DNA from 3 places in the Buttiauxella sp. BIGb0471 genome. Region 1 is predicted to be linked to each of the others. Evidence: predicted binding sites of a transcription regulator. Region 1 holds the regulator's gene; each other region holds the start of a gene.
The links. Region 1 encodes CRP, which controls carbon source genes, mostly activating them, when cyclic AMP is high. Its sites were predicted from a motif close to ATGTGANNNNNNTCACAT; they were not measured.
Positions count from the first base shown of each region.

Region 1 (2,273 bases):
ATTTACTGGTTGGCGTAGTGCCGATTGTCAACCTGGAGTGGATTCAAAAACTGGTGCGCGACACCAGCGAGCGCGGTCATTCCCGTGAAGCAGTAATGGATTCCGTCGTGCGTTCGATGGACGATTACATCAACTACATCACGCCGCAATTTTCGCGCACGCACATCAACTTCCAGCGCGTACCGACGGTAGATACCTCTAACCCGTTTGCCGCACGCGGTATTCCATCTTTAGATGAAAGTTTTGTCGTGATTCATTTTCGCGGTCTGGATGATATCGACTTCCCGTATTTGCTCGCCATGCTGCAAGGCTCATTTATTTCCCACATCAATACATTAGTGGTGCCGGGCGGCAAGATGGGACTGGCAATGGAATTGATCATGACGCCGTTAGTTAAGCGCCTGGCGGAAGGTCGGAATATCAATAATTAGGGCGGCTAAACACCGCCCTTTTACTTCACTCTAGCCTTCAATCACTTCGTAGCTATGGGTGATGTTTACGGCTTTTTCCAGCATCAACGCAACGGAACAGTACTTCTCAGCAGACAAGTCTACCGCACGCGAAACTGCATTATCTTTCAATTCCTTGCCTGTCACGATGAAATGCAGATTAATATGCGTGAACAGACGCGGCGCTTCCTCGCGGCGCTCGGAGGTCAGTTTCACTTCGCAATCAGTCACGTTGTAGCGGCCTTTTTGCAAAATAGAAACCACGTCGATTGCGCTACAACCACCAGCGGACATCAGAACCATTTCCATCGGACTGGGTGCTTTATCGCCAGAATTACCGTCCATCAGAATCTGGTGTCCAGAAGCGGACTCCCCAAGGAAGGTTAACCCTTCAACCCACTTCACTCGTGCTTGCATGTTGCTTCTCCCGTTGAAAAAATTGTCTTTCAGAGTACGCAGATTCAGCAAATCTGGCAATGGAAGGCGACCTGCGTCAAGCTGAAACGAGACAATAGGAGACACTTGTCAAAAGCTATGCTAAAACAATCCAGATGCAACATCGATACATTGACGTTATGCATGTATGCAGAGGACATCACTAATTACAGGCAGCAAGAATGACTTGCATGCCATCTCCCCAAGGTGGGGAATATTCTAATACTTGCAACGCCAGACAGGATGTTTAGCGTCCTGTCGTTGGTAGCCAGTTATAAAACAGAGGATAACCGCGCATGGTGCTTGGCAAACCGCAAACAGACCCGACTCTCGAATGGTTCTTGTCCCATTGCCACATTCATAAGTATCCATCGAAGAGCACACTGATTCACCAGGGTGAAAAGGCTGAGACGTTGTATTACATCGTCAAGGGTTCTGTGGCTGTTCTGATCAAAGATGAAGAGGGCAAGGAAATGATCCTCTCCTATCTGAATCAGGGCGATTTCATTGGCGAGTTAGGGCTGTTCGAAGAAGGTCAGGAACGTAGTGCCTGGGTTCGTGCTAAAAGTGCCTGCGAAGTGGCTGAAATTTCATATAAAAAATTCCGCCAGCTCATTCAGGTCAATCCAGACATTTTGATGCGCCTGTCTTCACAGATGGCTCGCCGTCTGCAAGTGACATCTGAGAAAGTCGGTAACCTGGCATTCCTGGATGTGACTGGTCGTATCGCGCAGACACTGCTGAACCTGGCTAAACAGCCTGATGCAATGACCCACCCGGACGGTATGCAGATTAAAATTACCCGTCAGGAAATCGGTCAGATCGTGGGTTGCTCTCGCGAAACCGTTGGTCGTATCTTGAAAATGCTGGAAGATCAAAATCTGATCTCTGCTCACGGTAAAACGATCGTCGTTTACGGCACTCGTTAATCTCCGTCTCAAAAAAGGCGTGTTGCTTCATAACACGCCTTTTTTGTCTCTAAAAAACTAAATCCGAAACCCGATTAATTGAAGCTGCAGCAAGGCAGCAAGTGAGTTCATCCCGATGAGCTTACTCAAGTAAGTAATTCGGGTGGATGAACGCAGCTAACGCCGCTGCAGCTTTAAGTAAGAAGGGTTTATGTGGCGAAGACTGATCTACCATCCTGAAGTTAACTACGCACTGCGGCAAACGCTGGTGCTGTGCCTTCCGGTGGCAGTAGGTTTGCTCTTTGGCAATCTCCAGTCCGGCCTGCTTTTCTCTTTAGTCCCTGCCTGCTGCAACATTGCAGGGCTTGATACTCCCCATAAACGCTTCTTCAAACGCCTGATCGTCGGCGGTAGCCTGTTTGCCGTCAGCAGTTTGATCATGCAGCTTTTATTGCTTTATACCTCCGTGCCGTTGCCGGTG
Region 1 covers NZ_JANUEU010000004.1:14,472-16,744, forward strand. Annotated here, with positions in the region: gene M2371_RS13955 (phosphoribulokinase) at 1-431, shown strand, start outside; gene M2371_RS13960 (OsmC family protein) at 462-866, opposite strand; gene crp (cAMP-activated global transcriptional regulator CRP) at 1,181-1,813, shown strand; gene M2371_RS13970 (YccS/YhfK family putative transporter) at 2,004-2,273, shown strand, end outside.

Region 2 (2,273 bases), on a different contig from region 1:
TCAACAACTGGTTGCTACACATTCGCGATATCTGGTTCAAGCATAGCTCGCTGCTGGGAGAACTCCCGCCGGAGCAGCGCCTGGACACACTTTGCGAGCTGAATGTGATGGAGCAGGTTTATAACCTCGGTCATTCCACCATTATGCAGTCTGCGTGGAAACGCGGGCAAAAAGTGACAGTTCACGGTTGGGCTTACGGTATTCACGATGGTCGCCTGCGCGATTTAGAAGTCACCGCTACCAGCCGCGAATCGCTGGAGCAAGGTTACCGCAGCGGGATTTCAAACCTGCAAAACTCCCATATCAGCCATAAGAATAGAACACCTTCGCAGTAAGTCAGATAGCAAAAAGGGCCTTAATGGCCCTTTTTTAATGGATGCTATCGACTTATTCGTCCAGCAGAACCACTTTGCCGACGTACGGCAGATGGCGATAACGCTGAGCGTAATCAATACCGTAGCCGACTACGAACTCGTCAGGAATGGCGAAACCAACCCACTCAACATTCACGTCTACTTCGCGGCGTTCCGGTTTATCCAGCAGCGTACAAATAGCCAGTGATTTTGGCTCACGCAGACTCAGGATCTCACGCACTTTGCTCAAGGTATTACCGGAGTCGATAATATCTTCGACGATCAGCACATCTTTACCGCGAATATCCTCATCAAGGTCTTTCAGGATTTTCACATCACGGGTGGTAGACATGCCGCTGCCGTAACTCGATGCGGTCATAAAATCGACTTCGTGGGGCACTTGCACTTCACGGCACAAATCCGCCATGAACATAAATGAGCCACGCAGCAGGCCAACCAGCACCATATCACTACCGCTATCACGATAATGTTCAGTGATCTCACGACCCAGTTCAGCGATACGGGCTTTGATCTCCGCTTCGGGGATCATCACTTCAACAGTATGTTTCATAGTTATAACCATATGATTTAAAAATAAATCATTCGATGTCGGTCAAATATCAGCCAACACAAAATATTCAGGCCAGCAGTATAACAGCAAAACCCATTCCCGTGCCCAATTGGTAAAAAAGCCATTTATGTGATGAATATCACACTTGTTAATAACTATAATGAGTTGCTATCAAACTTTTAAGAGCGTGATAATTGTGAAAACAAATAACAGTGGTTCGCGAGTCATCGCAACCTTAACAGTCCTGTTTGCGGTACTGAGCGGACTGTATTTATTTATTGGCGGGATATGGTTAGTAGCAATTGGTGGGTCCTGGTACTACCCAATTGCAGGCGCGGTGATGCTCATCACCGCATGGTTACTTTGGCAACGTAAAGCTCTGGCACTTTGGATTTACGCCGTATTACTGCTTTGCACCGTCGCGTGGTCTGTCTGGGAAGTCGGTTTCGATTTCTGGGCATTAACCCCGCGTTTAGACGTACTGTTCTTCTTCGGCGTGTGGTTACTGCTGCCGTTTGTGTACCGTCAGCTGATTAAGCCATCAGCGGGTGCGGCTCCGGCATTGGGCGCGGTACTCGTGCTCACCGTGATTGGGCTGGTCTGGGCGGTATTTAACGACCCGCAAGAGATCAACGGCACGCTCAGTGCTGATGCTCAAACGCCTCCGGCGGCGAGCGCCACCATTCCGGATGCCGACTGGCCTGCGTATGGTCGCAACCAGGAAGGCCAACGCTACTCTCCTTTAAAGCAGATCAACGATAAAAACGTCGGTGAGCTTAAAGAAGCGTGGACCTTCCAGACTGGTGATGTGAAACGCCCTACCGATCCGGGTGAAATCACGAACGAAGTGACCCCGATTAAAATCCGCGACACGCTGTACCTGTGTACTGCGCACCAGCAATTATTTGCGCTGGATGCAGCCACCGGTAAGCAGAAGTGGAAGTTCGATCCGCGTCTGGATACCAACCCTTCGTTCCAGCACGTGACCTGCCGTGGTGTTTCTTACCACGAAGCAACAGCGGCTAACTCAAGCCCGGATGTGGTTTCAGACTGCCCACGTCGAATCATTCTTCCGGTGAATGATGGCCGCCTGTTTGCGATTAATGCCGATAACGGTCAGCTGTGCGAAAGCTTTGCTAACAAAGGCATTCTGAATCTACAAACCAACATGCCGGTCACTACACCAGGTATGTATGAGCCGACTTCGCCGCCCATCATCACCGATAAAGTGATCGTGATTGCAGGTGCTGTGACCGATAACTACTCGACGCGCGAGCCGTCTGGTGTGATTCGTGGCTTTGATGTGAACAGCGGCAAGCTGCTGTGGGCATTTGACCCAGGTGCGAAAG
Region 2 covers NZ_JANUEU010000007.1:159,361-161,633, reverse strand. Annotated here, with positions in the region: gene can (carbonate dehydratase) at 1-335, shown strand, start outside; gene hpt (hypoxanthine phosphoribosyltransferase) at 388-924, opposite strand; gene M2371_RS19415 (glucose/quinate/shikimate family membrane-bound PQQ-dependent dehydrogenase) at 1,085-2,273, shown strand, end outside.
Region 2: a site for CRP is predicted at 1,052-1,069, ahead of hpt (hypoxanthine phosphoribosyltransferase). Genes of this name have one in related genera too.

Region 3 (2,273 bases), on a different contig from region 1:
TTCTCGCTGCTCTTCATACAGTGCGGATTGCCGCTGTGCTGCGCGCAAACTTGCCAGCAACCAGCCAGTCAGAACACCCACCAGCGCAATACCGAGCCCGAATAAAATAGAAATATCCACAGTCACTCCCACAAAGTCATACCAGGCATCAGCAAAATAAAATTCTGCTGTATAAATGTCCAGATGAAAAGGGATTTCCTGCGAGGCATTACGCAAAGCGTAAAAATAAGCCGGCTTGCACCGGCTTTGGGGCATTAGATTAAGCGACGAGCCGCTTCGACCACAATTTTCACCGCGTGGCTTTCGGTTTTCTTCATGGTTTCAGCGTTAGGAATTTCTTGCTGAGTACGGTTTACAATCACGCCTGCAACCATACCGGCACGCAGACCCTGGCTTGCGCACATGGTCAACAGTGTGGCGGATTCCATCTCATAGTTCATCACGCCCATCTGCTGCCACTCTTCCATGGAGCCTTTGTAGCGGTTCACTACGCGGCCTGAGAAGGTGTCGTAACGCTCCTGGCCTGGGTAGAAAGTATCGGAGGACGCCGTCACGCCAATGTGCGTGGTCGCGCCGATAGATTTCGCAGCTTCAACCAGAGCGGTGGTACACGCAAAATCAGCAACCGCTGGGAATTCCATTGGCGCGAAGTGCAGGCTGGCACCATCAAGGCGCACAGAAGCCGTAGTCACCAGAACATCACCGACGTTGATATGTGGCTGAATCGCACCGGTCGTGCCAATACGCAAGAAGGTACGAATGCCCAGTTGCGCCAGTTCTTCCACAGCAATAGAAGTAGACGGGCCACCGATACCGGTTGAGCAGACGATCACTGGCTTGCCGTCTAACTCAGCACGCCAGGTAGTAAATTCACGGTGGGCAGCCAATTTGACCGGCTTGTCCATCAGTACAGCGATTTTTTCAACTCGCTCAGGGTCGCCCGGGACGATGGCAAGTGTTGCACCCTGCAGGTCGCTTTTAGTGAGGCCGAGGTGAAAAACATCAGACTTGGACATAACAGACTCCTCTGTTTAATAGGTTGGCTTGCATTGCTTAGAGGTACTGTACAGAACCCCGGCAAAGAATTTCGTGACGCATTTCACTTTGAATGAAACAAGTTACATTATTTTCAACTGCAATAGTGATGAAAATCACATTTATGCAGGTATTCATTCATTGCGCTTATACCTAAACAACAGGCACCGAACCACTCCCAAATTCATTCAATTTGCACGGGGTTGGCTATAGTTACCGCTGTGCGCTATTAAAAAAGGATAATGACAATGAAAGAAGAACAACAATCAGGTCAATCGCCGGGCGGAAATTTTGCACCCGCGGCCTCCCCTCTTGCTTCCACTGTATTACATACCCCGGACGACGGAGTTCTGGCAGGGGAAACATCTATTCCCACTCAGGGCGAAAATATGCCCGCCTACCACGCCCGGCCGAAAGGTGTTGAAGGCTCTTTACCCATCGTAATTGTGGTGCAGGAAATTTTCGGTGTACATGAACACATTCGCGATGTTTGCCGTCGTCTGGCGTTAGAAGGCTATCTTGCTGTTGCGCCGGAACTCTACTTCCGCCAGGGCGATCCTAATGATTTTGCTGATATTCAGACGCTGTTTAGCGGGCTGGTTTCTAAAGTTCCCGATGCGCAAGTTCTGGCAGATCTCGATCACGTAGCCAACTGGGCAGCGAGAAATGGCGGTGATGCGCACCGCCTGATGGTGACTGGTTTTTGTTGGGGCGGACGTATCGCATGGTTATACGCCGCGCATAATCCACAATTGAAAGCGGCGGTCGCCTGGTACGGTAAACTGGTGGGAGAAAAATCGCTGAATTCTCCACATCACCCGGTCGATGTGGCTATCAACCTTAATGCACCGGTACTCGGACTTTACGGCGGGCAAGATACGGGAATACCGCTGGATACCGTAGAAACCATGCGCCAGGCGTTACGCGCAGCGAATGCTAACGCAGAAATTATCGTCTATCCCGAAGCAGGTCATGCCTTCAATGCAGATTATCGTCCGAGCTACCATGAAGAATCAGCAAAAGATGCCTGGCAGCGCATGTTGCGCTGGTTCGAGCGTTACGGGGCAAAGAAATAATAGAGTGCGCCCTGGTGTCGCCAGGGCGCACCCACAATCATAGTAAGTGTACTGGCTCACACTCTTGAGTCTGTTTTTTAATCCTGTCGCCTTACAACACGTTGGTGTATGGGTTATTTATTACATCCGAAAGTGGAGGTGGGTTTAAGTAAAGGGAACTTA
Region 3 covers NZ_JANUEU010000009.1:61,466-63,738, reverse strand. Annotated here, with positions in the region: gene rmuC (DNA recombination protein RmuC) at 1-120, opposite strand, end outside; gene udp (uridine phosphorylase) at 255-1,016, opposite strand; gene M2371_RS20675 (dienelactone hydrolase family protein) at 1,284-2,111, shown strand.
Region 3: a site for CRP is predicted at 1,140-1,157, ahead of udp (uridine phosphorylase). Genes of this name have one in related genera too.